2 regions of the Burkholderia sp. Ac-20344 genome follow, and region 1 is predicted to be linked to the other one. Evidence: predicted binding sites of a transcription regulator. Region 1 holds the regulator's gene; the other holds the start of a gene.

Region 1 (15,334 bases):
CATTCATACACATATCTCCTGGCGACTGGCCCGAAGGGCCGGACGATTGTTAGACTGTTGTTTTAATGCGAGCAAACGTTTGCGCCACACTACCCGGACAATGGCCATCGATGCTGCTGTCGGTACCACGGAATGGAAGCGAGGCAGACGGCCGACTGCCTGGCGCGTGCTGTCGTTTACGCGCCGCCGCCGGCGGGACGCCGGCGGAGTGAAGGCTATGCTGTACCGATTCGTCTCGGCGCGCAACCTGTCTGATCAATATTTAAGGGTTTATTCGGAGCGCGCGTCACGCCGGGTCCTGCGGCGCCGGCTCGTCTTCATCCGCCGACGGCGGCTCGCCGAACCGGTTCGCGTGCGGCGTACCGGCAATGAAGCCGTTCATCACGAACAACGCGAGCGCGCCGGCAATCGGCACGAACAGCAACAGCATCCACCATCCCGACTTGTCGATGTCGTGCAGCCGCTTCACGCCGACTGCAATCGACGACCACACCGCGATGACCGCAACGGCGACGAGCACCAGCATCGCCAGCAGCGGCAGATCGTCTTCCGGCGCGCCGCGCGAACCCGCATCGAAAATCGCGCTGAGCACCGTGGAAACCAGCGCGTAGATCCACCATGGCAGGCGCCCGATCCGGCCTTCGAAGGAAAAGAGAAACCCTTTCAGATTCATTGTTTACCTCTTCGTCACGCGTGTTGCGTGCTGCGCTTTATGTCGCCGAGTGTGTCGGAACGGGCAATTCGCGTGCATTGTGTTGTGAACGCGGACGGCCTGCCGGCTTTGCTTTCCGCGCTTCGTCCCGACGTTGTGCCGCCGGTGCTGACCGGCGCGTCAGGATGCTGGCCGATGCGCAACACGAACGCACGTCATCCGGTATTCACGCACATTGAATCACAATGGCCGGGCAAGAGATCGTCCGGTATGACGGATGGCCGAAACCGCAACGGGACGTTCAAGCGTGCCCTCTTGTTCTGGTCGTTGCGCTGGCAAGCGAACACTGTCGTTCGCCGCATGCGGCGAAGAATCGGACGGGAAACCGCGAGTGCGGCCGATGAATCCGTGAACCGAACCACCAGGGCGGCGGCAGATCGCCTGCCGCCGCCCCATGCATGACGACCCGTGCAGGGACGTCGCGCCATCCGCAGCGATAACGCGGACGACGCACGACGCGCTGGCGTCAAACGGCTTCGCGCAACAGTCCCGCGATTTCCGCTTCGTTCAGGTGCGGCGCGAACATCTCGATCAGCCGGTACGCATACGCGCGCAGGAACGCGCCCTTGCGCAGACCGACCCGCGTCGTGCTCGCCTCGAACAGGTGCTGCGTATCGAGTGCGACGAGCCCCGTGTCGCGCTGCGGATCGTACGCCATCGCCGCGACGACGCCGATCCCCATCCCGAGTTCGACATACGTCTTGATCACGTCCGCGTCGATCGCGGTCAGCACGACGTCGGGCACCGCGCCCGCCTGCGTGAACGCCTGGTCGATGTGCGAGCGGCCCGTGAAGTCCTGGTCGTACGTGATGATCGGGTACTCGGCGATTTCGTCGAGCGTCAGGTTCTCGCGGCCGACGAGCGGATGGCCCTTCGGCACGACGACCGTGTGGTGCCACGAATAGCACGGGAACGTGACGATGTCCGGATAGCGGTCGAGCGCCTCGGTCGAAATGCCGAGATCGGCCTCGCCGTTCAGGATCATCTGCGCGATCTGCTGCGGGCTGCCCTGGCGCAGCGCGAGATGCACCTTCGGGAACACGTCGGTGAACTGCCGGATCACCTTCGGCAGTGCGTAGCGCGCCTGCGTGTGCGTCGTCGCGACGACGAGGTGGCCACTGTCCTGGTCGGCGAACTGGCGCGCGACGCGGCGCAGGTTCTCGGCGTCGAGCAGCATCCGCTCGATCAGCTGGTGCACGGCCTTGCCGGGCTCCGTGAGCCCCGTCAGCCGCTTGCCGCGCCGGATGAAGATGTCGACGCCCAGCTCGTCCTCGAGATCCTTGATCTGCTTCGACACGCCCGACTGCGACGTGTACAGCACGTTCGCGACTTCCGTCAGGTTCATGTTCTGGCGCACCGCTTCGCGCACGAACCGCAATTGCTGAAAATTCATGGGTATGCCTCTTAGGCTGTCGTTGTTTGATTATCGAATCGGAGCAATTTCCGCCCCCTGCCCTGCATTCTGGCGTCAACGCGAAGGAAACACCCTCACGGCGCGCGGCACGGCCGTCGCACCATCGCCGACCTGAAGCGACAGCGCACGCCATGCATCGCGATCGAGTTCCGCCTCGAGCGCGCCGCCTGCACGCGCCTCGAGCTCCACGCGCACCGACCCGCCGAGCGGAATCACGCGGCGCACGTCCACCGCGATGCCGTCGCGATGCCCTTCGCCAACCGGCCAGAGCTGCAGGTCGTGCGGCCGCACGTAGGCGTTCGCAGGACCCGCGAAATCGGCATCGACCTCGATCGGCTCGGCCGCCCCCTCGGCCACGAAGCCACGCCCGGCGACCGTGCCCGGCAGCCGGTTCGCCGCGCCGAGGAACTCGTAGACGAACGCGCTTTGCGGATGATCGTAGACGTCCTGCGGGCTGCCGACCTGCTCGACGTGGCCGCGGTTCAGCACGACGATGCGGTCCGCGACTTCCAGCGCCTCCTCCTGGTCGTGCGTGACGAAGATCGTCGAGATGTGCAGGTCGTCGTGCAGACGACGCAGCCAGCCGCGCAGCTCCTTGCGGACCTTCGCGTCGAGCGCGCCGAACGGCTCGTCGAGCAGCAGCACCTTCGGCTCGACCGCGAGCGCGCGGGCGAGCGCGATGCGCTGGCGCTGGCCGCCCGACAGCTCGGACGGATAGCGCTGCGCGAGCCAGTCGAGCTGCACGAGCTTCAGCAACTCGTGCACCTTGTCGCGGATCGCGCTTTCCGACGGCCGCTCGCGGCGCGGCTTCACGCGCAACCCGAACGCGACGTTCTCGAAGACCGTCATGTGGCGGAACAGTGCGTAGTGCTGGAACACGAACCCGACCTGGCGGTCGCGTGCGCCGACCGACGCGACGTCGAGCCCCTGCAGCACGACCTGGCCGGCATCCGCGTGCTCGAGGCCCGCGATCACGCGCAGCAGCGTGGTCTTGCCGCAGCCGGACGGCCCGAGCAGCGCGACCAGTTCGCCGGGCGGAAAGTCGAGCGATACGTTGTCGAGCGCCGTGAAATCGCCGAAGCGCTTCTGAAGGTTACGGACGGTGATACCCATTCTGGTTGCCTCTTTACGATTTCGACGAAACGGCGGCGACGGGGCCGGCATGTGCGGGAACGGTGTCGCGCGCGCCGGCCAGTTCGGCGGCGAGGTGGCGCTCGGCGAGCAGCTTCAGCGCGAGCGTGACGAGCGCGAGCAGCGCGAGCACCGACGCCACCGCGAAAGCCGCCGCGAAGTTGTATTCGTTGTACAGGATCTCGACGTGCAGCGGCATCGTGTCGGTCACGCCGCGGATATGGCCGGACACGACCGACACCGCGCCGAACTCGCCCATCGCGCGCGCATTGCACAGGATCACGCCGTACAGCAGGCCCCACTTCACGTTCGGCAGCGTCACGCGGCGGAAGATCTGCCAGCCCGATGCACCGAGCACGCGCGCGGCTTCTTCCTCGTCGGTGCCTTGCGCCTGCATCAGCGGAATCAGTTCGCGCGCGACGAACGGGAACGTGACGAAGATCGTCGCGAGCACGATGCCCGGCACCGCGAAGATGATCTGCATGTCGTGCGCCTGCAGCCACGGCCCGAGCCAGCCCTGCGCGCCGAACAGCAGCACGTACACGAGGCCCGAGATCACCGGCGACACCGAGAACGGCAGGTCGATCAGCGTCGTCAGCAGCGCCTTGCCGCGGAATTCGAATTTCGCGATCGCCCACGATGCACACACGCCGAACACGAGGTTCAGCGGCACGGCGATCGCGGCGACGGTCAGCGTCAGCTTGATCGCCGACCACGCATCGGGATCGGCCAGCGATTCGAGATAGAAGCCGACGCCCTTTCTCAGCGCCTCGACGAACACCGCAGCGAGCGGCACGACGAGGAAGAACGCGAGGAACGCCAGCGCGATGCCCGTGAGCAGCCAGCGCACGACGCGCGACTCGCTGACGGGGTCGAGCCGCTTCGCGGCGCGCCCTTGCGCGGCCGAAGACGGGGTTTTCAGCACGACGGTGGCCTCCTGGCTCATTGCTGGCCTCCTGCTGCGGTGGCGGTAGCGGTGACGGTGGTGGGCGCGGGGCCGCTCGCACCCTTGCTCGTGCGGCGCTGCAGATACCATTGCAGCGTGTTGATCAGCAGCAGCATCAGGAACGACACGACGAGCATCACGACCGCGAGCGCGGTCGCGCCCGCGTAGTCGTACTGCTCGAGCTTCGTGATGATGAGCAGCGACGTGATCTCGGATTTCATCGGCACGTTGCCGGCGATGAAGATCACCGAGCCGTATTCGCCGAGCGCGCGCGCGAACGCGAGCGCGAACCCGGTGAGGAGCGCCGGCAGCACGGCCGGCAGCACGACACGGCGAAACGTCAGCCAGCGCGACGCGCCGAGGCACGCGGCGGCCTCTTCCTGCTCGCGCTCGAAATCCTCGAGCACCGGCTGCACCGTGCGCACGACGAACGGCAGCCCGATGAAGGTCAGCGCGACCAGCACGCCGGCCGGCGTGAACGCGATCTTGATGCCGAGCGGCGCGAGATACTGGCCGACCCAGCCGTTGGTCGCGTAGACGGCCGCGAGCGAAATGCCGGCAACCGACGTCGGGAGTGCGAACGGCAGGTCGACGATTGCGTCGACGAGGCGCTTGAACGGGAACGTGTAGCGCACGAGCACCCACGCGACGAGAAAGCCGAACACGGCGTTGATCAGCGCGCCGCCGAGCGCGGCCGAGAACGTCAGCCGGTACGACGCGAGCACGCGCGGCGACGTGACGGCGGTGACGAACTGGTCCCACGACAGCGTCGCGGTCTTCAGGAACGTGGCGGCGAGCGGTATCAGCACCACGAGGCTCAAATAGGCCACCGTGATGCCTAGCGTCACGCCGAAACCGGGCAGCGCGCTCGGCTTGCGAAAGGTGTACGTCGTCATCGGATGCTCTTGCTGGGTCGATGCTGCTCATGGGTCCGACGCAAACGCCGGCGCAGTGAATCGCGCCGGCGGCCCGTCGGGGATGCGGCGCGCTGTCGTGGCGCGCCGCTGTCGTTATGGCGTTACTGCGGCTTGTAGATCGAATCGAACACGCCGCCGTCCGCGAAATGCGTCTTCTGCGCATTCGTCCAGCCGCCGAAGGTATCGTCGACCGTGTACAGCTTCAGCTTCGGGAACTGCTTCGTCAGCTCCGCCGGCACGTTCTTCGAACGCGGCCGGTAGTAGTTGCGCGCCGCGATCTCCTGGCCCTGCGGGCTGTACAGGAAGTTCAGGTACGCATCGGCCAGCTTGCGCGTGCCCTTCTTGTCGACCACCTTGTCGACCACCGCGACGGGCGGCTCGGCCAGGATGCTCACCGACGGCACGACGATCTCGAACTTGTCGGTGCCGAATTCCTTGACCGACAGGAATGCCTCGTTTTCCCATGCGATCAGGACGTCGCCGATCCCGCGCTGCACGAAGCTCGTGGTCGCGCCGCGCGCGCCCGAATCGAGCACGCCTGCGTTCTTGTAGAGCTTCGTGACGAATTCCTTCGCCGTCTGCTCGTTGCCGCCCGGCTTGTGCACCGCGTACGCCCATGCGGCCAGGTAGTTCCAGCGCGCGCCGCCCGACGTCTTCGGATTCGGCGTGACGATCGAGATGCCCGGCTTGGTCAGGTCGTCCCAGTCCTTGATCCCCTTCGGATTGCCCTTGCGCACCAGGAACACGATCGTCGACGTATACGGCGATGCGTTGTCGGGCAGGCGCTTCTGCCAGTCCTTGTTGACGAGCCCCTTGTTCGCGAGCGCGTCGATGTCGTAAGCGAGCGCCAGCGTGACGACGTCGGCCTGCAGGCCGTCGAGCACCGAGCGCGCCTGCGCGCCCGAGCCGCCGTGCGACTGCTTGAAGTTGACGGTCTCGCCCGTCTTCGCCTTCCACTCCTTGCCGAACGCCTGGTTGAAGTCCTGATACAGCTCGCGCGTCGGGTCGTACGACACGTTCAGGAAGGTCGTATCGGCCTGGGCGTGCGTCGCGACGCCCAGCGCCGCCGCCGCGCCCAGCGCGAGTGTTGCGATCAGGCGGCCCACTCCGCCCACCAGCCCCGTATTGCGCTTGCCCATCCTTGGTTCTCCAGTGTTGTCGGTATTGCGATGTCGGGCCAGTCTAACGAACGGGTTACATGATTAAAAATAATCGTTCCTCATTTTTTAATACTCAAAAGTGCTAACGCAGACGGGATGGACGGTTGCGGCAGATGAACCGGCGTCCGGACGTCGCAAAATCACGCCGGAACCGGCGCGATCGCGTCGAACCTCACGTAACACTTGAAATTCGCGAACTACTGTATAAAAATACAGCTCACTGTCTATCCATACAGTTGAGCCATGACCAAACTCACCGCCCGTCAGCAGCAAGTGTTCGACTTGATCCGTCGCGCGATCGAGCGCTCCGGATTCCCGCCTACCCGTGCCGAGATCGCGGCCGAACTGGGCTTCAGCTCGCCGAATGCGGCCGAGGAGCACCTGCGCGCACTGGCGCGCAAAGGCGTGATCGAGCTGGCCGCCGGCGCGTCGCGCGGCATCCGCCTGCTCGGCATCGAGGATGCCCCGCACCAGTTCACGCTGCCGCACGCCGGCCTGATGCAGCTGTCGCTGCCGCTCGTCGGCCGTGTCGCGGCCGGTAGCCCGATCCTCGCGCAGGAGCACATCTCGCAGCATTACGCGTGCGATCCCGCGCTGTTCTCCAGCAAGCCCGACTACCTGCTGAAAGTGCGCGGCCTGTCGATGCGCGACGCCGGCATCCTCGATGGCGACCTCCTCGCCGTGCAGAAGCGCACCGAAGCGAAGGACGGCCAGATCATCGTCGCGCGTCTCGGCGACGACGTCACGGTCAAGCGCCTGATGCGCCGGCCAGGCGGTCTCGAGCTGATCGCGGAGAACCCGGATTACGAAAACATCTTCGTCAAGGCCGGCAGCGCGGAATTCGCGCTGGAAGGCATCGCCGTCGGGCTGATCCGCTCGGGCGAACTCTGACATTCCGTCTCGCTGAGGAGAACATCATGGAACGCCTTGCCCGTCTGCTGCCTTTCCGTCAATTCGGTCGCCTGCGTCACCTGCGCGGCCGCACGCCCTGTGCACCGCTGTCCGCCGCGGCGCCCGTGCAAGAAGAAGTCGCAGTCGAACGGCAGGCGTCCCTGCTGCCGTCGGCGCTCCCCGCTTTCGCGCGGGTATCGCTGAACGCCGGCCTGAATCACGCAGAACCCGCGCGCCGCGCGCCGGTGCGCGTCTATCACGGCCGTTCGCGCCTGATCATGGTCGGCACGATCGATGCCGTGTGCCGGATGATCGATCGCTGCATCGCAGAGGAACGATCGGCCACGCAAGGCGGTCTCTGATTGCGGAACATCCCCGCACCGGAGGCAACGTGACCGGATCTTCGGGCCGCACATGGCGGCTCAAGCCCCTGCTGATCGTCGTGCTGGCCGTCGCCATCATCGCGGCGGTCGGCTATGCCTATGCATCGCCGTACGTCGCGCTCGGTCGCCTGAAATCGGCGATCGATGCGCGAGATGCGCAGGCTATCAGTGAATATGTCGATTTTCCGTCGCTGCGCATCAGCCTGAAGCAGCAGGTCACGGAAGAATTGATGCGCCGGATCGACGCGGTGAAGAAGAACAATCCGTTCGCGGTGATCGGTGCGCTGATCGGGTCTGCGCTGATCGGCCCGCTGGTCGATGCGTATGCGACCCCGGAGGGCGTGGCCGCGCTGATGAGCGGATTGCCGCCACGTGGCAATCCGGGCGAGCGTCCACCTGAATGGTCGAATCTGCCGCCGGGCAGCCATGCAACGGGCAACACGCCGGCCGTACCGGCGGCCAACCCGGCTCCGGCGAGCGCAGCCGCTCCGGGCAGCAACGCGGCCGCTACAGCCGCGTCATCGCCACCCCCGGCCGCTGCCGCACCGGCCAGCCCGGTCGATGCAACGCATGCGCCGCACCAGCAGCAAACCAGCGCCGGCTACCGGAATATCGATGAATTCGTCGTGACCTACCAGCGTAGTGCCGACGGCACCCGCTATGCGGCGGTATTCCACCGCTTTGGACTGTTCTCGTGGAAGTTGTCTGCAATCGACCTGCACGCTTGACAGGGCTTGACAGGCCGCGGTCGGTGCCCGCGCCACTGACGTGGCACGACGCCTGACCGGCGCGATTCGCCGGTCAGGCAGTCATCGAATCATTGGATCATTTGCCGTTCGCCGTGGCCGCTTCACGCTCGCGCGCGATTTCGGCCTTCTGCTCTTCCGCCGACGAACATGCAACCAGAATGCTGCAGTTCACGCGATCAAGCAGTTGCGTATTGCCCGAGCCCATCCACCATCTCGACAGCCCGCTGCGGCACCGGTGGCCGACAACGACGAGATCGGCCTTCAGCTCCGTCGCAAGATTCGCGATTTCGTCGATCGGATAGCCGAACGCGAAATGGCCTTCGGCCTGCACGCCGCGCTCGCGCAGCCAGTTCACCCCTTCCTGCAGGATTTCACGCGCGGTTTCCTCGAACCGGCCGCACGCGACGTCGGTCAGCAAACCTGCGCTCTGTGCAATGCTCGAGCGCATGTCGACGACCGACAACAAATGCGTTTCGGCCTTCAGGTCCATCGCGAGGTTGGCGCCGCAGCGCAGCGCCTTGCGTCCTTCGAGCGTGCCGTCGTAACACAGCAGAATCTTGTTGTAGCTAGCCATGAAACCTCCCTGTCGCAACACCGAGCCTACGCATTCATCATGGTGCGCCGCAATTCAGGACGCAAGGGATGGAAAACGCTGATTCGCCCCGCTCGGCGCGTGCGCGATGATGCGGTGCACGATCGGTGCGCGCATGCATCGCACCGTGCAGGCATGCCCTGAAGAGACGCAGCCGATGCACTAGAATGGCCCGTTCGTACTCCAGCGTGCCATCAGGCGCAGGCGTCGTGCGCTTCGGTCATGCCCGTGTGACACGCAATCGTCCGATCGGTTCGCCAACCGGCCACGCTTCCGGCAGCGGAACGCTTCCGCGCCCGCTTACAACGACAACATGCCCATGTCCGCTGCACCGATCGATTTCCGGAACGTCGAAAAGCGCTATGGCGGCAAGCTCGTCGTCAACGGCCTGTCCTTCACCGTACAAGCCGGCGAATGCTACGGCCTGCTCGGGCCGAACGGCGCCGGCAAGACCACCACGCTGAAAATGCTGCTCGGCCTCACGCATCCCGATGCAGGCGCCATTTCGCTCTGCGGCGAACCGGTTCCATCCCGTGCGCGGCATGCGCGCCAGCGCGTCGGGGTCGTCCCGCAGTTCGACAATCTCGACCCCGACTTCACCGTGCGCGAGAACCTGCTCGTGTTCAGCCGCTATTTCGGCATGTCGGCGCAGGCTGCACGCGCGCTCGTGAAGCCGCTGCTCGAATTCGCGAAGCTCGAGAACAAGGCCGATGCGAAGGTCGGCGAACTGTCGGGCGGCATGAAGCGCCGCCTGACGCTCGCCCGCGCGCTCGTCAACGATCCCGATGTGCTGGTGCTCGACGAGCCGACGACGGGCCTCGACCCGCAGGCGCGCCACCTCATGTGGGAGCGGCTGCGCTCGCTGCTCGCGCGCGGCAAGACGATCCTGATCACCACGCACTTCATGGAAGAAGCCGAACGCCTGTGCGACCGCCTGTGCGTGATCGAGGAAGGCCGCAAGATTGCCGAAGGCGCGCCGCACGCGCTGATCGAATCGGAAATCGGCTGCGACGTGATCGAGATCTACGGGCCCGATCCGGCCACGCTGCGCGACGAGCTGTCGGCGTTCGCGAAGCACACGGAGATCAGCGGCGAGACGCTGTTCTGCTACGTGAGCGACCCGGAACCGCTCAGTGCGCGACTCAAGGGTCGCACGGGATTGCGCTATCTGCATCGCCCGGCCAATCTTGAAGACGTGTTCCTGCGGCTCACGGGCCGCGAAATGCAGGACTGATCGATCATGGACGTCCGCAACTATTCCGCCGCCGCACCGTCGGCACCGCCGCGCGTGTCACGCTTCGCGATCGCAATGCCCGCGAACGCGACCAACTGGATCGCCGTCTGGCGGCGCAACTATCTCGTCTGGCGCAAGCTCGCGCTCGCGTCGATGTTCGGCAATCTTGCCGATCCGATGATCTATCTGTTCGGGTTGGGGTTCGGGCTCGGGCTGATGCTCGGCCATGTCGACGGCGTGTCGTATATCGCGTTCCTCGCGGCCGGCACGGTCGGGTCGAGCGTGATGATGTCCGCGAGCTTCGAGTCGATGTATTCGGGATTCTCGCGGATGCACGTGCAGCGCACGTGGGAAGCGATCATGCATACGCCGCTCGCGCTCGGCGACATCGTGCTCGGCGAGATCGTCTGGGGCGCCAGCAAGGCGATGCTGTCGGGGGCCGCGATCATGCTCGTCGCGGGTGCGCTCGGCTATGCGCAGTTTCCGTCGATGCTCGCGGTGCTGCCCGTGATCGCGCTCGCGGGCCTCGCATTTGCCAGCATCGCGATGATCGTCACGGCGCTCGCACCGTCCTACGATTTCTTCATGTTCTATCAGACGCTCGTGCTGACGCCGATGCTGCTGCTGTCGGGCGTGTTCTTCCCGACCACGCAGTTGCCGCCGATCGCGCAGCACGCGGCGCAGGCGCTGCCGCTCGCGAACGCCGTCGAGCTGATCCGGCCCGCGATGCTCGGCCGGCCGTCGACCGACGTCGCGCTGCATGTCGCGGTGCTCGCCGGCTACGCGGTCGGCGGATTCCTGTTGTCCGCGTGGCTGTTCCGGCGGCGGATGATGCGCTGACGGCCGGCGCACCGGGCGCCGGCTTATGCGACGGCGTTACTCGTCGTCGTCGCTCCACGGAATCTCGACGTCGGTCAGGAACGCGACGGTCGCGAGCGGGCCACCTTCCTGGCGGCCGAGCTTGCCGTCCGCACGATGCCATTCGACGCGGAACTGCGTGCCCGGATCGTCGGCGACCAGATAGACCGAGCGCAATTCGTCCGCGTCGGCTTCGTCCACCGGGCCGTCGAACGACACCAGCATCTTCTGCGGCCACAGGCCGTTGACCGGATCGTAAATACGGTCGCCCTGCGGAATGTCGATGCTGGCATCGACGCCGATCGTTGCGGATGCCTCGATGATCATCGTGCCGAGTGCGTTCAGCACGGCCGTCGCCCGCGCGGAATTGGCCTGGCGGATCGCGAGATCGCCGCGCGTCAGCGCCTTTTCGAGTCGAGGATGAATCTTCGGTTGGGTCATGCGTTTTCCTGTTTGCTTCTTGTAAATGGCGCCGCACGCGTGAAACGGCGGCGCCGGATGAATACGACGATTGCGCCCGGCTGGCGCATCGCTTGCGCGCGTCAGAACCCGAGCGCGACCGCGAGCACGCCGCTCGCGATCCCGAACACGACGACGAGGATCGCGACGATGGCCAGCATGTAAGGCTTGAACGAACGCGCGAGCATCGCGAGCGACGGCACGCTGATCGGCGGCAGCGTCATCAGCAGCGCGGCGGCCGGGCCGACGCCCATGCCGAGCGACAGCATCGCCTGGATGATCGGCACCTCGCCGGCCGTCGGGATCACGAACAGCATGCCCGCGACCGCGAACGCGACGATCCAGCCGAGATGATTGCCGATGTCCGGGCCGATATGCGGGAACAGCCACGCGCGCGCAGCGCCGAGCAGCAGCACGAGCACGATGTATTCGGGCACGAGCCGCACGGCCATGCGCCCGAGCAGCTTCATCCAGCGGGCGAACGGATTGCCGGCCGCGGCCTGCTCGGCCGCCAGCGCGGCGAGCTGCGCATCGTCGATGCGGGCGTCTTCAGGGCGTGCGATCCGGTTCAGCAGATAGCCGATCCCGAACACCATCGCGACGCCGAGCACGAGGCGCAGCGCGCTCCAGTGCCAGCCCAGCACGAAGCCCATGAACACCAGCGCCGCCGGGTTCAGCACCGTGTTGCCGAGCCAGAATGCAACCGCGCCGCCCGGCGATGCATGGCGCGCCCGCAGCCCCGCGACGACCGGCGCCGCGCAGCACGTGCACATCATGCCGGGCAGCGACAGCAGGCCGCCCGCGGCGACGCTGCCGAAGCCGGTGCGGCCGAGCACGCGCGCGACCCAATGCGCGGGCAGCAGCGCCTGCACGGCCGAACCGAGCAGCAGGCCCAGCACCATCGCCTGCCAGATCGCCTTGCCGTACGCCCACGCGTAGTCGAGTGCGGCCTTCAGCGACGGCTCGGGCGCGGCCGCCGACGTGCCCATCAGGATCGACTGCCCGATCGAATGATGCTCGGCGGCAACGAACGCCTTGTTGTAGTACGGAAACCATTTCACATAGAACAGGCCTGCGACCGCGATCAGCAGGAAGGTCATCCAGCCGAGTGCCGGATTGGGTTGGGTGCGTGTGGTCGTCATCGTGTGGTCGTGGGTTGGTCTTTATCAGTTGCGGAGGTCGCGCCTGCGGCAAGCGCGGCCGATGCGGGCAACCCGGCTTGCGCGAGTTCGGCCAGCAGCGCACGCGCCTGATCGCGCACGTCGGCGGCGTTGGGCCGGAACGTGAACGTCAGCGCCCGGTTCGGCTTGCTGTACGTCGCGCGGTAAGTCCGTGCGTAGGCGGGATCGTAATGCCTGTCGATCAGCTCGGTGAACAGTTCGGCCCGTGCGTCCGCATCGATCAGCGCCTTCCAGTGCGTCACCTGTTCGCGGCTATGCAGGCCGATCAGCCGATGGAGCTGCGCCTTGAACGCGTCCGGTTCGTCGAACAGGTGTGCGTAATCGTCGAGGAGGAACGCAATGCGCTCCTCGTGCGCCGCATCGACATGCACCCACGGCCCTGCGTGAAACGCTTCGATCAACGCGATCGGCAACTGCACGAGCCCGATCCTGCGGCTTTCCGATTCGACGAACACCGGCCATTCGGGGTCGAAACGCCCAAGTGTTTCGACGAGCCCCGAATCGAACCCCTTCTGCGCCGGCTGCGGCTTGCCCGGCAGCGCGCCGAGCAACGAGCCTCGATGGCACGCAAGCGCCTCGAGATCGAGCGTCTGCGCGCCTACGTCGCGCAGTGCGTTCAGCAGTCGCGTCTTGCCGCAGCCCGTATGGCCGACGAGCGCGATGTAGCGAAAGCGCGTCGGCAGCGAATCGAGCGTCGCGCACACCGACTGGCGGTACGCCTTGTAGCCGCCGTCGAGCTGGCGCGCCTTCCAGCCGATCAGGTTGAACCAGGTCGTCATCGAGCCCGAGCGCTTGCCGCCGCGCCAGCAGTAGATCAGCGGCCGCCAGTTGCGCGGCCGGTCGGCGAACGTCGTGTCGAGATGGCGCGCGATGTTGCGCGCGACGATCGCCGCGCCGACCCGAGTCGCCTCGTACGGCGAGACTTGCCGGTACATCGTACCGACGAGCACGCGCTCCTCGTTGCTGAGCACGGGCGCGTTCAGCGCGCCGGGAATATGATCCTCGGCGAACTCGAGCGGCGTGCGCACGTCGATGATCTCGTCGAACTCACCGGCGCGATCGAGGGTGACAAGCAGGTTCTTCAATTTGGCGTCGAACAGGGGCGATGCGGCTCGATGAGCCGCATGGACACGGAAGGCGGATTGACGATTATCTCACGGGCCGGCGTCTCGGGCCGCGCACGGCAGTCGGCGGCGCCGATGCGGCCTGCATCGCGTCGATCAGGTGGTCGCGAAACGCGCGAACCGACGCCGGCAGATCGCGCCCCGCCATCGTCTGCACCTGGATGCTGCGCTCGCGCAGCTGCGCGTTCGTCACGGGCACGACGACGAAGCCATCCGCGGCGCAGCGGTCGCGCACCGACAGCAGCCCCGTGAACATCACCGCGCCCGTGCGCCGAGCGTAGCCATACATCGCCGCCGTGTTGTTGCTCGTCAACTCGGGCTCGAGCAGCAGCCCGTCGAGCGCGCACGCGATGTCGATCAACTGGCGCACCGTCGTGCCGGCCTCCGGCAGCACGTGCGGGTGACGCGCGACATCGGCGAGCGACACCGCTTCTCGCGTTGCGAGCGGATGGTCGTGCCGCACCAAGGCGAAGATCGGCGCGCGCTCGGTATGCTCGACGCGCACGCCCTTCTCCGGCGCGAGGCTGAAGCTCAACGCGATGTCCACGTCGCCGTCGCGCACACGCCGCGTCGCGTCCGCCGGCGACACCACCCACACGGAAAAATCGACGCCCGGATGGCGCGCCTTGAAACGCGCGAGCGTGCCGGGCAGGAAGTCGATCGCGAACCCTTCCGAGCACGCGATCTTCAGCAGGCTGCCGTGCAGCGCGTCGAGGCCGCCGATGTCCTTCATCACGTGCTCGGCCTCCAGCAGGCTGCGCTGCGCGAACGCCAGGAGCCGCTCGCCGGCCTCCGACAGCGCCATCCCGCGCGGCCGGCGCTCGAACAGCGGCGCGCCGAGCTCGCTCTCGAGTTTCGCGATCTGGCGGCTGATCGCCGATACGGCCACGTGCAGCCGCGCGGATGCGTCGCTGATCGAGCCGGTGCGCGCCACTTCGACGAAATACCGCAACGCCAGGCCATGCAGGAAAGCCGCCATCGTTCTGTCTCCGCCCGGCCACCGGCCGTGCTGCTTTGCCTTTTCGGCAAAGAAAGGTTCGAAATTCGATCATTGTGACAAAAAAAACGGCTTTCTAGAATCGATCGCACTCCATGCTGCACGCCCGATCCGCCGCATGCAGCGAACCCGACAGAGGAGACACGACTTGAGCCGTAACGCCGCCATCCAGCACGCGCTGAACCAGTTCGAATCCGGTGCGTTCTTCACGACCCTGAGCCGCCGGGTCGGCCTGCGCACCGAAAGTCAGGAAAGCGGCAGCGGTGCCGTACTGCGCGCCTACCTGACCGACGAGATCGCCCCCGAGGCCGCGCGCCTCGGCTTCACGTCGCGGATCGTCGACAATCCCGTCGACGGCGGCGGCCCGTTCCTGCTCGCATCGCGCCACGAAGACGATGCGCTGCCGACCGTGCTGATCTACGGTCACGGCGACGTCGTGCGCGGCTACGACGCGCAGTGGCGTGCGCCGCTGTCGCCGTGGACGCTGACGGCCGACGGCGACCGCTGGTACGGCCGCGGCAGCGCCGACAACAAGGGCCAGCACACCATCAACCTGGCCGCGCTGGCAAGCGTGCTCGACGCACGC
Region 2 (15,334 bases), on a different contig from region 1:
CATCCCGATCCGGTCGAGCCGGCGTACTGTCGAGATCGGGCGAGGCGGGGTCGTCGGAAGGTGTCGTCATGGCGCGCGGGTGGGCTGTCGAGACCGATTGGATTCGTCATATGGTAGTTGATCTCGCAGGCGCGTCCGGCGCCGCGGTCCGTGCGACGGCAAAAGCGCCACGACCGGCGCGGAGCCTGTCCGTCATCGTGCGGACGGGATGTCCGCGTGCATGCTCAGGCCGCCGGCAAGTAGCGCAGTTTGTACTTGCGCTGAAGCGCAGCAAGCGCGTCGGCGGAAGGCTTGCCAGGGGCCGCCAGCCGGACGAGTTCGCCCGCTTCCTTGAAGAACCCTTCCGCCCCACCGGGCGTGAAGGTCGTCAGGAATCGGCAGGGCGCTGGGCCGGCATTGTGGAAATGCTGGGTGATCCCCTTGGGTGCGACCACATAGCTGCCCGCCTTTGCCGTGTACAGGACATCGCCGATCCGCATCGACAGCTCGCCTTCGAGAATGAAATTGTTCTCGTCCTCGTCTTCATGGATGTGCAGCGGCACGGTTCCGCCGGGGGGCAGCACGGTTTCCATGAGCGAATAAGCCCCGCCTGTTTCGGCGGAGAAGACCTTGATGTTCATCCGGGCGCCCGACGGATGCAGGACAGGGTGTCCATCGGGGGATTCGATCATGCGCGCAATCGCTGTGGCGTCAGACATTCGTTCTCCAGTTGCATGGGGCAGGAAGACGGAGGCGTCCGTCGTCCTGCATGCAGATTACTGGAGGGGTGGGCTTGCGGATATCGTGTATTTTGACAAAAAATAAGCGTAATTCGCCATCCGTGGCGTGCGTTCCTTGGCTCTTCGACCGATGACCTTTTCCGTGACCGCAGCGCGCTTCGGCGCCTTGAGTGAAAGCGTGGCAGGCCGCCGCCATACCCATCCGGACGGGCAGCTGGTTCTGTCGCTTCAGGGTGTGGTGGCTTGCGAGGCTCGCGATGCTCACTGGATCATCCCGCCGCATTGCGCACTGTGGCTCCCCGCGGGGCTGCCTCACGTCAGCCGCGCTTCGCCCGCGGCCGAGGGGTGCTTCGTCTTCATTCACCCATCGGTGACGGGGCTGCCGGATGAATGCCGCACGCTGCGCATCAGCCCGATGCTGCGCGAGATCATCGTCGAATTGGCAAACAGGCCGCCCCAACCCGGCGTAAGACGAGACGCGTTGATGGTCGAGCTGTTGATCGAAGAGCTGGCCATCATGGAGCGGGTGGACACGTACTTTCCGATCCCGAGACACCCTCGCGTCAGGCAGATCGCGCAGGCGCTGATCGCCTCGCCGGGCGATCGCCGTACGGTGGAAGAATGGTCCCGCTACATCGGCATGGGCGAGCGGACGTTGTCGCGGCGCTTGTTCGAGGAGACCGGCATGTCGTTCGGCAAATGGCGGCGGCAGTTGCATCTGATGGTCGCCCTCGAGGCGCTGGCGAAAGGCAGAAGCGTGCAGCAGGTCTCGGATGAACTGGGCTACGAGGCCGTGACGAGCTTCATCAACATGTTCAAGCAGGCGCTGGGCACGACACCCGCGAAATACCGCGCGCTTCAACCGAGGCCGTAGTGCTCCCCGGCCGCCGAATGCCGGCATGGCGAAGCGCTCCACCGGAGCCGGTCGGCAAGCCGGCCCCGGATGGCGGATGACATTGGGCATCGCGTCGACGGCGGGCTCGTCGCCATGCGCGATTCATGCGACGATTGGCGATCAATCTCCGTGAATCGAGGCAGACGTGACCCGATCAACCTCCGAGAGCAAGCCGGACGCCGTCCATCCGCCGTGGATGCCCGTCGCGATGGCCGAACTCGGCATTCGCCGCCATCCTCCCGGAAGCGTCAACCCGCGCATCGTCGAATACAACAACCAGACGAACCTGGTCGGCTACGACGACAAGATTTCCTGGTGCTCGTCATTCGTCAACTGGTGCATGACGCACGCCGGCGTTCGCGGCACGGGGTCTGCGCTCGCGCGCTCGTGGCTCGAATGGGGCCGGCCGCTGGAGCGCCCGGTCTACGGCTGCATCGCAATCCTGACGCGCGACGATCCCGCGAGCTGGAAAGGGCATGTCGGTTTCTACCTGCGTCACGACGACGAACAGGTGTATCTCTTCGGCGGCAACCAGCTGGAAGAAGTCCGCGAGCTCGCGTACCCGCTGAACGAAGTGATTGGATACCGCTGGCCCGTTGCCGGATGATCTCGCTAGCGATGTTTGAATAAAGGCGCAGGCCGTTCACGTGGCCTACGTTCGTATCAGGCCCCGGCTTCAATTCTTCGCCACTGCCTCCACCTCCGGCCCACCCGCCGCGTCATTCCTGCTCCACCCACCCCCAAGCGACCGATACAGCGCCACTGCCGCCAGCGCATGCTCGCGCTTGACCTGGTTGAGCGAATCCGAATCCCGCAGATACACCTCCTGCGCGGACAGCACATCCAGAAAATCCGTCGCGCCACCCTTATAGAGCTGATTCGCCAACCCAAGCGCCTTGTCCGAAGCCGCGAGCGCACTACCCAGCCTGCGCGTTGCCTCATCGGAGCTGGCGAGATTCGCCCGCGCATCCTCGACTTCCCGCAACGCCTGCAGCATCGTCTGCCGCAACCTGAGTTCCGACTCGCGCATCCGGCTTTCGCTCTGCGAGATATCGGCGGTAATGCGCCCCGCATTGAAGATCGGGCTCGTCGCACTCAACGCCGCACTGAACAGGTTATCGGTCAACGTCGGCAACCCGAGATACGAAGCAGCGAGAATCCCGTCCGTCAGGTTCAACGAAAACTTCGGATACCGCTCGGCCTTTGCCACACCGACTTGCGCCGCCCGCCGCTCGACCTGTGCATAAGAGGTCAGCACATCCGGCCGCCGCAGCAACGCCTGCGAAGGCAACGTTCCCGGCGCGCCAACGGGCGGCGCCGGAATCTCCCCGGCCTGCGCGAGCACGAGCCGATCGACCGATTCCGGCGTGCGCCCCGAATACACGGCGATCAGATTGAGCTGATGCGCAATCTGCGCCTGCGTCGGCGGAATCCGCGCTTCGAGGGCATCGAGCTGGTTCTGCGCGCGGGTAACGTCTAGCTCAGTCGACAACCCGAACGCCTGCCGCTTGCGCGTAAGTTCGAGCGCATGCTGCCGGATCTTCGCGTTGTCCTGCAGGATCTTCAATTCCTGCTGCGCCCAGCGCAGGTCGACGTACGCGGAAGCCGCATCGGCCGCGAGCGCGAGCCGCATTGCATCTTCCGCATGCTTCTGCCCGACGAGCTCGGCCTGCGCAGCGAGCAGATCGAGCCGTTCGCCGCCGAACACGTCGGGCGACCAGCTCAGCGCGAGCCCCGCGCCGGCCTGCCGCACGTAGCCGAGCGGCGGCGGCGTGTTCTGGCGGGCGTCGGCCGCATGCGCGGTCGCGTCGAGTTCGGGCAGCAGCACTGCGCGCTTCTGCACGGTCAGCGCCTGCGCCTGCTTCACGCGTTCGGCGGCCGCCTGCAGATCGAGGTTGCCGTCGAGCACCGTCGCGATCAACTTGTCGAGCACGGGATCGTGGAATTGTGCCCACCACGCGGCGGCGTCGATGTCCGCGCGCGGCACATCGGTATCCCAACCATCCGGCGCGAGCGTTCGAACCGAATCCTGAAGCGCCGGATGCTGCGCAGGCTGCACCGCACATCCTGCGGCGAATGCGCTGACGGCGAGGGCGACGAGAAGTTTTTTCATGATGGAGATGACCTCAACCTCAGTGCGCATCCGGCGGCGGCGCGTTCAGGGAAATGGGTTTGGAGAAGACGACTGCGATCAGCGCGACGACGAAGCACAGCGACAGCGCGTAGTACGCATCCGCATAAGTGAGCGTCAGCGCTTCGCGATAGATCAGGTGGTGCAGGTTCGCGAGCCCGGCTTGTGCGGTATCCAGCGTGTTGCCGGCCACGGACGCCCAGTACGCGGCCTGGCGATCGAGCAGCGACGCGACCTGCGGCTGGCCGGCGCTCACGTGCTCGTTCAGGCGCAGGTAGTGAAAGTTCAGCCGGTCGTTGAGCATCGTCGCACTCACTGCGATGCCGATCGCCCCGCCGAGATTGCGCATCAGGTTGAACAGGCCGCTCGCCGATTTGAGGCGCGACTGCGGCAGCGAACCGAGCGCCATCGTCACGATCGGCGGCACGCTGAACTGCTGGCCGATGCCGCGCAGCGCCTGCGGCAGCAGCAGTTCGCGCCAGCCCCAGTCGTGCGTGATCGGCGTGTACAGGTAGCAGCCGAGCCCGAAACAGATCAACCCGAACACGAGCAGCGCGCGCAGGCTGAAGAAGCGCGCGGCAAACGCATACGCGCAGAGCGCGACCAGCTGGAACGCGCCGACCGACAGCAGCGCGATGCCGATCTGCAGCGAGCTGAACGCGCGCACCTGCGCAAGAAACAGCGGCGTCAGGAACACGGTCACGAAGATCCCGATGCCGGTCACGAACGACAGCAGGCTGCCGATCCCGAAGTTGCGCACGGCGAGCGCGCGCAGGTCGACGATCGGATCCTTCGCGGTCAGCGCATGCACGATGAACAGGAAGCCGCAGATGCCGGAGATCCACGCGCAGATCACGATTGCGTCGTCGCCGAACCAGTTCTTGCGCGGGCCTTCCTCCAGCACGTATTCGAGGCAGCCGAGGAAGCCCGACATCAGCACGATGCCGAGATAGTCGCCACGCTTGATGAGGCTGAGGTCGGGTTCGTCGATGTGCACGTAGCGCGGCACGAGTGCGGCCACCGCGATGCCCGGCACGAGGTTCAGATAGAACAGCCAGTGCCACGACCATTGATCGGTGATCCAGCCGCCGATCACGGGGCCGATCGCCGGCGCGAGCGACGCGAGCGCGCCGATGGTCGTCGACGCGATCAGCCTTTGCTTGCCGGGGAACAGCACGAACGCGGTGGTGAACACGGTCGGGATCATCGCGGCGCCGAGCGCGCCCTGCAATCCGCGAAACAGGATCATCGAGTTGATGTCCCACGCGACGCCGCACAGCATGCTCGTGATCGTGAAGCCGACCGCCGATGCGGCGAACAGCCAGCGCGTCGACATCACCTTCGACAGCCAGCCCGACATCGGGATCACGATGATCTCGGCGATCAGGTAAGCCGTCTGCACCCACGACAATTCGTCCTGGCTGGCGGACAAGCCACCGCCGATGTCGCGCAGCGACGATGCGACGATCTGGATGTCGAGCGTCGCCATGAAGAAGCCGACGCACATCAGCGCGAAGGCGAACACGCGCTGCTTGGTCGGTTGCGACGCCGGGTCGCCGGAAAACGCGGTGGTCATCGTCGCCTCCCGTTCAGCTCGCACGGCCGGTATGCACGGTCACGACCGCGGACAGGCCGGGGCGCAGCACGTGATCGAGGCCCGGCTGCGGATCGAGATGCACGCGCACGGGCACGCGCTGGACGATCTTCGTGAAGTTGCCGGTCGCGTTCTCGGGCGGCAGCACGCTGAAGGTGGCGCCGGTCGCGGGCGCGAGGCTGTCGACGCGGCCGTGCAGTTTCGTGTTCGACGCATCGAGCGACACGTCGACGCGATCGCCCGCGTGCATCTTGCGAAGCTGGTCTTCCTTGAAGTTCGCGTCGATCCACAGCCCGGAAGCCGGCACGACCGTCAGCAGCGGCGCGCCGACGTTCGCGAGCATCCCGACGCGGCCCGTGCGATTGCCGACGTAGCCGTCGACCGGCGAGCGGATCGTCGTGTATTCGACGTTGAGCGCGGCGACGCGTTGCGCGGCAAGCGCGGTGTTCACGCGGGCCCGTGCGTCGGCGAGCTGCGCGCCGAGCACGTCGAGCTGCCGCTTCGACGCGAGCAGCGCGGCGTCGCTGCGTTCGACGGCGGCGCCGGCCTTCGAGTAATCGGCGTCCGCGCGTTCGACGATCTGGTTCGACACGGCGTCGGATTTCACGAGCTCGCGGTAGCGCACCCGATCCGATGCGGCACGCGTCAGTTCGGCCGCCGACGCGTTCTTGTCTGCTGCATGCTGCCCGATCACCGCATATTGCAGTTGCTGCTTCGCCTCGAGTTCGGTCACGGCGGAGCGTGCGCTGTCGACTTCGGCGCTGGCCTGCGCGAGCTTCGCGTCGTAGTCGCGCGCATCGAGCTGCACGAGCACGTCGCCGGCCTTCACGCGCTGGTTGTCGGTCACGAGGATCCTGTCGACGAAGCCGCTGACCTTCGGCGCGAGCACCGTCACGTCGCCGCCGACATACGCATCGTCGGTGCTTTCCTGAAAGCGCAGCACGAACAGCCAGTCGAGCGCGGCGGCGACGACGACGACGGCGACGGCACCCACCGCGATGCGCATCCACGGCACGCGGCGCTGTTGCTTCGCGGGCTGGTCGAGTGTGGCTGCTTCACGTGATGACGCAGCGGCTTGGGTCGTATCCATCGATTCACCTATGCATATGCACTTATCAAAGCGATCGACGACATGGCGTCGATCGGGGAAGGGGCTAGCGTTCCGGCAGGTTGTGCGTGATCCGGAACAATTCGTCTCTCAGGCGGGCCGCCTGCGTCGACCCGAACCGCTGCTCGAACGCTTCCTGCGCGGCGAGCCAGTGCACTTGGGCGTCGGCGATCTTCGTTTCGCCGTGCGCGGTCAGCGCGAACGTCTGGCGGCGGCACGGCGGCTCGATCCGGCCCGCCACCAGCGCCGCGCCGACGAGCGGCTTGAGCGCGCGCAGCAGCGCGGTGCGTTCGATCACCAGCACGGCCGACAGTGTCGCCATCGTCAGGCCCGGCCGGTCGCGCAGCAGCGCGAGAATGCTGTACTGCGACGGCGTCACGCCCGCCCGCGACAGATAACGCTCGTAGAACTGCGAGATCCGGCGGGCGGCTTGCCGGACCGCAAAGCAATCGTCATCGGTGAGCGTCGTCTTGTGCATGTACACATGTTAGGGGGCAATGGGGCGGGAAGCGAGCGGCGGGGCGCGATCAGATTGTTGTCACGGCTGTACCAATCGGCGTCAGGCCGCCGCCGGCACGATCCAGCCTTCGCGGTCGCAGTAGGCGGCCGTGTAGTCGATGAACGCCTTGACCTTCGCGGGCAGCAGCGAGCGGTTCGCGTACGCGAGCTTGATCTCGACGAACTTGTCGACGAGATCGGCATCCGCGAGCAGCTGCACGAGCGCGCCCGACGCGAGTTCGGCCTGAACGAGCGTTTTCGGCACGACGCCGATGCCGAAATCGTGCATCACCATCTCGCGATTGAAGACGGGGCTGTTCGACGAGATGTCGAAGCGGAACGGCACGGTCAGCAGGTCGCCGTCGACGCGGAACGACAGCGCGGGCCGGCGCAGCGACGGCGACATCGGCACGAACAGATGATCGGCGAGATCCGCCGGCGCGACTGGGTGCGAATGGGCGCGCAGGTACGCGGGTGTCGCGACGATCACGAGCGGAATCCGCTCGATCATTCGCACGACGGTCGATTCGTTGGTTAGCATGTACGGCACGACGATGCCGATGTCGTAGCCTTCGCCGACGAGATCGACCGGGCGTTCGGTCAGCGTCACGTCGAGGCGCACCTTCGGGTGTGCGGCCTTGAAGCCGGCGATCAGCGGCACCAGCCGGTTCAGCGCGGCCGTCGTGTGCGCGACGAGCCGCAGCAGGCCTTCGGGCTCGCGTGTCGACGCCTGCGCTTCCGCTTCGAGCGAGTCGAGTTCGTCGAGCACGGCCGCGCAGCGCTCGTAGATGCGCTCGGCCGTTTCGGTCAGCGACACCTGGCGGGTGGTCCGGTGCAGCAGCCGGCTGCCGAAGCGCGCCTCCAGATCCGCGACCGCGCGCGACACGACAGGCCGCGCGAGGCCGTGCATGTCGGCGGCACGCGTGAAGCTGCGCATCTCCACCACCGACCGGAAAATCCGCAGCTTGTCGATGTAGTCCATGTCCGTCTCCTTGACGCGAGGGCCGGCCGCCGGCCTTGTTACGGCCGAGTGTACATTGACTTTATGCATATGCACATATAAATTGCGGAGCATGAACGACACTTCGATTGCCCAGGCGTGCAACTGCCTCGCGCTGCGTCAGGCGGCGCGCTTCGTCACGCAACTCTATGAGCGCCATCTGGCCCCGGTTGGCGTCACGCCCGCCCAGTTCTCGATCATGGCGAACCTGACGCGCAGGCCGGGCCTGCTGATGAGCGAACTTGCCGATACGCTCGTGATGGATCGCACGACGCTGTTGCGCGCGCTGAAGCCGCTGCAGCGCGACGGCTTCGTCGCAACGGCCGCGTCCGAGCACGATGCGCGCGCGCATGCGCTGAGCCTCACGAAGCTGGGCGAGCGTACGTTCGCCCAGGCGAAAGTGGCGTGGCAGGCTGCGCAGGACGAATTCGAGACGCAGTTCGGCCGCGACCGTGCGAAGGCGCTGCGCGACGAGCTGTTCAGTGTTACCGCGCAACGCTAGGCGGAGCGGCGGCAAACTGGAGCGGAATTCGAGCCATTGGCCGCTTTGGCGGCGCTCGATAGCTGAAATTGGTTTTTAAACTCTCCGGATTGATGTCGATCTGGACGGTTTTCATTTCCAGTTGTAGAGTCCCCTGACGGATTTCACGGGCCGGCGCCGCCGGCACGCGTCAGAGGAGCAACCGATGCTGCAGTTGAGTGACCGCGACAGCGCCATGCTGCGCGGAGATTTCGGCGATGGCGTCGCACGTGCGATGCGGATCGTCGCGCGCACGGCGCAAGTGATGTCCGCGCCGCACCTGATCGACATCACGTCCGCGCATATCGACGGCTGCCTTTACCACGGCCAGACCAGCCTCGACTTCGTCGAGTATTTCGTCGACACCGGCGCGAAGGTCGCGGTGCCGACCACGCTGAACGTCGGGTCGCTCGACCTGATCCATCCCGAGCTGTACCACGGCGACCGCACGATCCAGCGCGACGCGCAGCGCCTGATGGACGCGCATCTGCAGCTCGGCTGCGAATCGAGCTTCACGTGCGCGCCCTATCAGCTGAAGAACCGTCCCGCGAAAGGCGAGCAGATCGCGTGGGCCGAATCCAATGCGATCGTGTTCGCGAATTCGGTGCTCGGCGCGCGTACGAGCCGGTACGGCGATTTTCTCGACCTGGCCGCCGCGATCACCGGCCGTGCGCCGTATGCGGGGCTGCATGTCGAAGCGAACCGCGCCGCGCGGATCGTGTTCCACGCGCCGGACTTCAGCCATCTGCCGTCGCGCGACATCTATTTCGCCGCGCTCGGGTTGCTGATCGGCAGGATCGCGGGCGCGGTCGTGCCGGCGATCGTCGGGCTGCCGGCGAATACCACCGAAGACGAACTCAAGGCGCTCGGTGCGGCCGCCGCGTCGAGCGGCGCCGTCGCGCTGTTCCATGCGGTCGGCGTGACGCCCGAGGCGCCGACGCTCGACGCCGCATTGCACGGACAAGCAGCGCAACGCACGGTCGATGTCGCGATGGCCGATCTCGACGAGATTCGCCGCACGCTGAACCACGGCGCGGCCGGCGACGCGCTCGTCGCGGTGGCACTCGGGACGCCGCATTTTTCGCTGGCCGAATTCCGCACGCTCGACACGTTGCTCGACGCGTTCGACGGCAAGCCGGCCTGCGATTTCTACGTGAACACAAGCCGGTTCATCTTGTGGGAGCTGGACGAGGTCGGCCTCGCGGAGAAATTCGCGGCACGCGGCATTCAGATCGTCGTCGACACCTGCACGTACATCACGCCTGTGATGAAGCAACTGTCGGGGCTCGTGATGACCAATTCGGGGAAATGGGCGTCGTATGCGCCCGCGAACATCGGCGTGACGGTCGCGTACGGCAGCATGCGCGAATGTGTGCGTTCGGCGTATGAAGGAAAGGTGCGATTCGATGACTGACGCGACGGGCAAGGGTTTGACGGGCGACACGCTCGTGCCGGGCAGCGCATGCGCGCGGCCGTTCGTGCTCGACAAGCCGCTCAGCTTCTGGGGCGGTTACGACTCCGGCGCGGGAAAGATCGTCGATCGCGGGCATCCGCAGGCGGGTGCGAGCCTCGCCGGCAAGGTGATGGTCATGCCGCACGCGAAGGGCTCGAGTTCGAGCAGCAGCGTGCTCGCGGAAGCCGTGCGCAACGGCACGGGGCCGGTCGGGATCGTGCTGAAGGAGCGCGACCTGATCATCTCGATCGGCGCGATCGTGGCGGCCGAGCTGTATGCGATCGCGGTGCCGGTGGTGTGCGTGACCGATGACGTGTACGACGCGATCGTCGCCGCAGCGGGTGACGTGAGGATCGACGCGGGCGAGGGCGATGGCGGCGCGCGGATCTATCTGGGTGCTGCGGCGCGCGGCGCTGGTTCGCCCAGTCCGCCGGCCGCTTCGCGGTAAGCGCTCGGCGTCTGCCCGGCCCAGCGCCGGAACGCGCGCGTGAAATTCGCCGGGTCGGTGAATTGCAGCCGCTCGGCGATCGTCTTCAGGTCGAGGTCCGACGCGGCGAGCAACTGCTTCGCGTCGCGAAACCGCGCTTCGTCGAGCAATTGCCGGTAGCTCGACCCGGCTTCCTCCAGCCGGCGCCGCAGCGTGCGCGTCGACACGAGCAGCGCGTCGGCGAGCGTCTCCGGCCCCGGGTAATCGCCGGCCCCGCGTGCCAGCTCCGCACGCACGCGTTCGACGAGATCGCCTTCCTCCTGACGCACCTGCGCATATTCGCGCTCCACTTGCACGAGCGCCTGCCGGTGTGCGACTTCGTCGGCGAGCGGCAGCGGCCAGTCGAGCACGTCGTGCGCGATCCACAGCGCGTTGGCGGCGCAGCCGAATTCGACCGGCGGTAGCTGGTCGCGATAGCGTACGAAATAGGGCGGCTCCGGCCACGCGAATTGGAGCTTGATCGGCGGCGACGCACGCCCGGCCCATTGCGAGATGTTCTGCGCGAGCCCCGTCAGCACGAATTCGAACATCACGTGATGCTGCAGCACGGGGCTCGCCTGCACGCCATGCAGTTCGAGCGTCGCGCCGCGTTCGTCTTCCGCATAGATCAGCCGGTATTGACGGTTGCGCATCCGGAAGTAGCGCTGCGTGACGGAGAGCGCTTCCCGGATGTCCCGCGCGGTTAGCGTCGCATAGCCGAGAAAGCCGTGCACGGTCGGCTTCAGCAGCAGCCCGAACGCGAGCCCGATGCCCGGATCGCCGCCGATCTCGATCGCGTTGAGCACGAGCCGCCCCCATTGCGACGGCGCGACGCGCGCGTCCGGTTCGGCCAATACCGCGTCGCGCAGGCCGGTGCCGGCGCGCACGGCGGCCAGGTCGACACCGCGCGCGGCCAGCGCCTGTAGCAGCAGGCGCGTATAGGCGACCGGAATCGTCGGCCGGCGCAGCCCGAGGCGGTCCTTGGCGAGCGGGGAGGTCATGTCGTCTTGGCCGGAAATGACAAGCATTATGGCTGTTTGCCCCCTCACGTTCAAGGCGGCGCGCGCCTACGATGTCACGCATCGCTTACCGGCACGAATTGGCACGATCATCATGACCACGACCTTTCCCCACCTGCTCGCACCGCTCGATCTCGGCTTCACGACGCTGAAGAACCGCGTGCTGATGGGCTCGATGCACACGGGCCTCGAGGACAGCCGCAAGACGCTGCCGCGGCTCGCCGAGTATTTCGCCGAACGCGCACGCGGCGGCGTCGGCCTGATCGTGACGGGCGGCTTCGCGCCGAACGTGGCCGGCTGGACCAAGCCGTTCGGCGGCACGCTGATGACGTCGGCCGCCGCGCGGCGGCATCGCGAGATCACGGAAGCCGTGCACGCGGAGGACGGCAAGATCGCACTGCAGATCCTGCATACGGGCCGCTACGGCTATCACCCGTTCGCGGTCGCGCCGTCGAAGATCAAGTCGCCGATCTCGCCGTTCGCGCCGCACGAACTGAGCGCGCGCGGCGTCGAGCGGCAGATCCGCGCGTTCGTCCGCTGCGCGACGCTCGCGCGCGAAGCCGGGTATGACGGCGTCGAGATCATGGGTTCCGAAGGCTACCTGATCAACCAGTTCATCTCGATGCATACCAACAAGCGCACCGACCAGTGGGGCGGTTCGTACGAGAACCGCATCCGGCTGCCGATCGAGATCATCGAGCGCACGCGCGAAGCGGTCGGCCGCGATTTCATCCTGATCTACCGGCTGTCGATGCTCGACCTGATTCCGGACGGCAGCGACTGGAGCGAAACCGTGCAGCTCGCGAAGGCTGTCGAGCGCGCGGGCGCGACCATCATCAACACGGGGATCGGCTGGCACGAGGCGCGCGTGCCGACGATCGCGACGTCGGTGCCGCGCGGCGCGTTCGCATGGGTGACGAAGAAGATGAAGGGCGAGGTCGGCATTCCGCTCGTGACGACCAACCGGATCAACCGTCCCGAAGTGGCCGAGCAGATTCTCGCGGACGGCTGCGCGGACATGGTGTCGATGGCCCGCCCGCTGCTCGCGGATGCCGAGTTCGTCGTCAAGGCCGCGCAGGGCCGCGCCGACGAGATCAACACCTGCATCGGCTGCAACCAGGCGTGCCTCGATCACGCGTTCAAGAACAAGATCGCGTCGTGCCTGCTGAATCCGCGCGCGTGCCACGAGACCGAGCTGAAATACACGCCCGCCGCGCAGCCGAAGCGCATCGCGGTGGTCGGCGCGGGGCCGGCCGGGCTCGCGTGCTCGACCGTGCTCGCGCAGCGCGGCCATCAGGTCGACCTGTTCGACGGCGCGGCCGAGATCGGCGGCCAGTTCAACATGGCGAAGCGGATTCCGGGCAAGGAAGAGTTTCACGAAGCGCTGAGCTACTTCGGCCGCCAGGTCGAGCTGACCGGCGTGAACCTGCACCTGAACCGTCGCGTGGATGCAAGCGACCTGATCGCGGGCGGCTACGACGAGATCGTGCTCGCGACGGGCGTCGCGCCGCGCGACCCGAAGATTCCGGGGCAGGACGGGCCGAACGTGCTCAGCTATATCGACGTGCTCTCGGGCAGGCAGCCGGTCGGCCGGCGTGTCGCGGTAGTCGGCGCGGGCGGGATCGGCTTCGATGTCGCCGAGTATCTGGTGCAGGACGGCGAATCGCCGGCGCTCGATCTGGAAGAGTGGAAGGCCGAGTGGGGCGTGACCGACCCGGCTGCGACGCGCGGCGGCGTGACGCGCGCGCAGGTGACGGCGCCCGCGCGTGAAGTGACGCTGCTGCAGCGCAAGGCCGCGCCGCTCGGCAAGGGGCTCGGCAAGACGACCGGCTGGATTCACCGCGCGACGCTGAAGATGAAGCAGGTGAAGATGATCGGCGGCGTGAACTATGAACGGATCGACGCACGCGGCCTGCACGTGTCGTACGGCGAGCAGCGCACCGATCACGAACTGATCGAGGCCGACACGGTCGTGCTCTGCACGGGGCAGGAGCCGCAGCGCGCGCTGCTCGCGCCGCTGCAGGCGGCCGGGCGTTCGGTGCACCTGATCGGCGGCGCGGAACTGGCCGCCGAACTCGACGCGAAGCGCGCGATCGATCAGGGGTCACGGCTCGCGGCACGGCTGTAACGGGCGGACGCAGCAAGGACCACCACCGGACGTACGCCGCGTGGCGGTGATCTGCCTGCGCGGCGGTTCGCGGCTCACCGTTCGATGCGTCGATACGCTGGCGCAGGACTGAAATGAGCCTCAGCGCCGGCCGCGTCGTCACGCAGCGTGGCGGCGCGACCCCGACAGACCGTGACCGCGAACGGCCGTCACACGGCTCAGGCCGCTTCGGCCCGTTCTTCCTCTTCTGCGTCCAGCATCGCCTTGACGATCAGGTAGATGGCCGGCAGGTCGTCGTCGTCGCGGCGCCAGTCGACCGGCTCCTCGACGTCCGCGGCGACCAGGCGGCTGTCGCGCAGCCGGATGAACGCGTCGACAACGGCCGGATCGTTGCGGTTCAGGAAGCCGGCATTCGAGAATGCCAGCTCTTCGACGTTCAGCAGCGCCTGCCAGCTCATCGTGCGGACCGCCGCAGGATGGGTGCGGCGCCGCAGGCCGAGCGCCCGCTGCGCGGGGCCGCCCGCGACACGCTGCAGATCGACGACCGCCCGCTGCGCGGCGCGCTCGAAGTGGACGGGGTTGAAGCCGGGTTGCTCGGGATCGAATGCGGATGCCTGGAACATGGTCGCCTCACAAAAGTCCGTTCGTCTGTGAATGACGGAATTCGGGTCAAATGGTGCAAAAGCACTGTAAATATATACAGTGTTCGGCGCGGTTTCAAGCCCCGGATGCAGGATTTCATGCGATGGCGACTGAAGCGGGCGGCCGCACCGGGCAGGCGAACGATTTACACCGCTGCCGCGATCGTCTCCCGCATCCACCGGTGCGCCGGGTCGCGATGCACGCGTTCGTGCCACAGCATCGACATTTCGTAGCCGGGCACCTCGACCGGCGCTTCCACGACACGCAACGCGGGCACATCGCGCACCAGCCGCTCGGGCAGCATCGCGACGAGATCGGTGCTGGCGACGGCCGACATCACGAACAGGAAATGCGGCACCGACAGCACGACGCGCCGCGCGGCGCCCACCTTCGCGAGCGCTTCGTCCGTCACGCCGAAGAAGCCGCCGCCGTCGGGCGACACGATCACGTGCTCGAGCGCGCCGAACTGCGCGAGCGTCGGGCGCCGTTTCAGCTTCGGGTGTCCGGCGCGGCCGATGAGCACGTAACGCTCGACGAACAGCGGCAGGCGCCGCATGCCGGGCGGCGACCCTTCGGTCGTATGGAAGGCGAGATCGATGCCGTTTCGTTCGGCATCCTGTTCGATGCGCGGCGGTACCAACTCGACGACGGCGAGCCGTGTGGCGGGTGCGGCCGAACGCAGCGTGTTCAGCGCGGGCAGTACGATCGTCGATTCACCGTAGTCGGTCGCTGCCACACGCCACGTGTTCCGCGCGGTGGCGGGATCGAACGGCGTGGCCGGAATGACCGCACGCTCGATCGCTTCGAGCGCATCGCGCAACGGCTCGCGCAACGCTTCCGCACGCGCGGTCGGCCGCATCCCGCGCGGCCCCGGCAGCAGCAGCGGATCGCCGAACACGTCGCGCAGCTTCTGCAACTGCACGCTGACCGACGGCTGCGACATGTTCAGCTTCTCGGCCGCGCGCGTGACGTTGTGCTCGGCGAGCAGCACGTCCAGCGTGACGAGCAGGTTCAGATCGAGCCGTCTGAGATTATTCATGGCTATACCAGGAATATTGTGAATTCATTTCAAATATACCTTCGGAAGCGGCATCCTGCAGTCATTCAATCAACGGAGTACCGAACATGAATGTGCTGATCGTTTATGCCCATCCCGAACCGCGCTCACTGAACGGCGCGTTG

The links. The regulator LexA, encoded in region 1, represses DNA repair genes until DNA is damaged. The targets are predictions, from matches to a motif close to ACTGTATNNNNATACAGT.
Region 2: G3N64_RS08925 (DUF2471 family protein) is a predicted target of LexA. The motif match lies at 14,197-14,214, and genes of this name have one in related genera.

What each region holds. Positions count from the first base shown of each region.
Region 1 is NZ_JAAGPP010000094.1:16,276-31,609, reverse strand. It holds gene G3N64_RS25455 (sugar ABC transporter substrate-binding protein) at 1-7, opposite strand, end outside; gene G3N64_RS25450 (DUF805 domain-containing protein) at 287-673, opposite strand; gene G3N64_RS25445 (hypothetical protein) at 701-1,114, shown strand; gene G3N64_RS25440 (CysB family HTH-type transcriptional regulator) at 1,179-2,105, opposite strand; gene G3N64_RS25435 (sulfate ABC transporter ATP-binding protein) at 2,181-3,239, opposite strand; gene cysW (sulfate ABC transporter permease subunit CysW) at 3,253-4,203, opposite strand; gene cysT (sulfate ABC transporter permease subunit CysT) at 4,200-5,099, opposite strand; gene G3N64_RS25420 (sulfate ABC transporter substrate-binding protein) at 5,222-6,259, opposite strand; gene lexA (transcriptional repressor LexA) at 6,524-7,171, shown strand; gene G3N64_RS25410 (hypothetical protein) at 7,198-7,533, shown strand; gene G3N64_RS25405 (DUF2939 domain-containing protein) at 7,563-8,282, shown strand; gene G3N64_RS25400 (universal stress protein) at 8,380-8,877, opposite strand; gene nodI (nodulation factor ABC transporter ATP-binding protein NodI) at 9,215-10,129, shown strand; gene G3N64_RS25390 (ABC transporter permease) at 10,136-10,969, shown strand; gene G3N64_RS25385 (hypothetical protein) at 11,006-11,428, opposite strand; gene G3N64_RS25380 (permease) at 11,530-12,588, opposite strand; gene mnmH (tRNA 2-selenouridine(34) synthase MnmH) at 12,585-13,712, opposite strand; gene G3N64_RS25370 (LysR family transcriptional regulator) at 13,777-14,730, opposite strand; gene G3N64_RS25365 (M20 family metallopeptidase) at 14,897-15,334, shown strand, end outside.
Region 2 is NZ_JAAGPP010000019.1:48,575-63,908, reverse strand. It holds gene G3N64_RS08995 (hypothetical protein) at 1-70, opposite strand, end outside; gene G3N64_RS08990 (cupin domain-containing protein) at 225-698, opposite strand; gene G3N64_RS08985 (helix-turn-helix transcriptional regulator) at 850-1,593, shown strand; gene G3N64_RS08980 (TIGR02594 family protein) at 1,811-2,221, shown strand; gene G3N64_RS08975 (efflux transporter outer membrane subunit) at 2,291-3,727, opposite strand; gene G3N64_RS08970 (DHA2 family efflux MFS transporter permease subunit) at 3,747-5,321, opposite strand; gene G3N64_RS08965 (HlyD family secretion protein) at 5,335-6,429, opposite strand; gene G3N64_RS08960 (MarR family winged helix-turn-helix transcriptional regulator) at 6,494-6,925, opposite strand; gene G3N64_RS08955 (LysR family transcriptional regulator) at 7,007-7,927, opposite strand; gene G3N64_RS08950 (MarR family winged helix-turn-helix transcriptional regulator) at 8,019-8,447, shown strand; gene G3N64_RS08945 (aconitase X) at 8,632-9,879, shown strand; gene G3N64_RS08940 (DUF126 domain-containing protein) at 9,872-10,366, shown strand; gene G3N64_RS08935 (AraC family transcriptional regulator) at 10,306-11,412, opposite strand; gene G3N64_RS08930 (NADPH-dependent 2,4-dienoyl-CoA reductase) at 11,498-13,531, shown strand; gene G3N64_RS08925 (DUF2471 family protein) at 13,729-14,133, opposite strand; gene G3N64_RS08920 (LysR family transcriptional regulator) at 14,298-15,191, opposite strand; gene G3N64_RS08915 (NAD(P)H-dependent oxidoreductase) at 15,278-15,334, shown strand, end outside.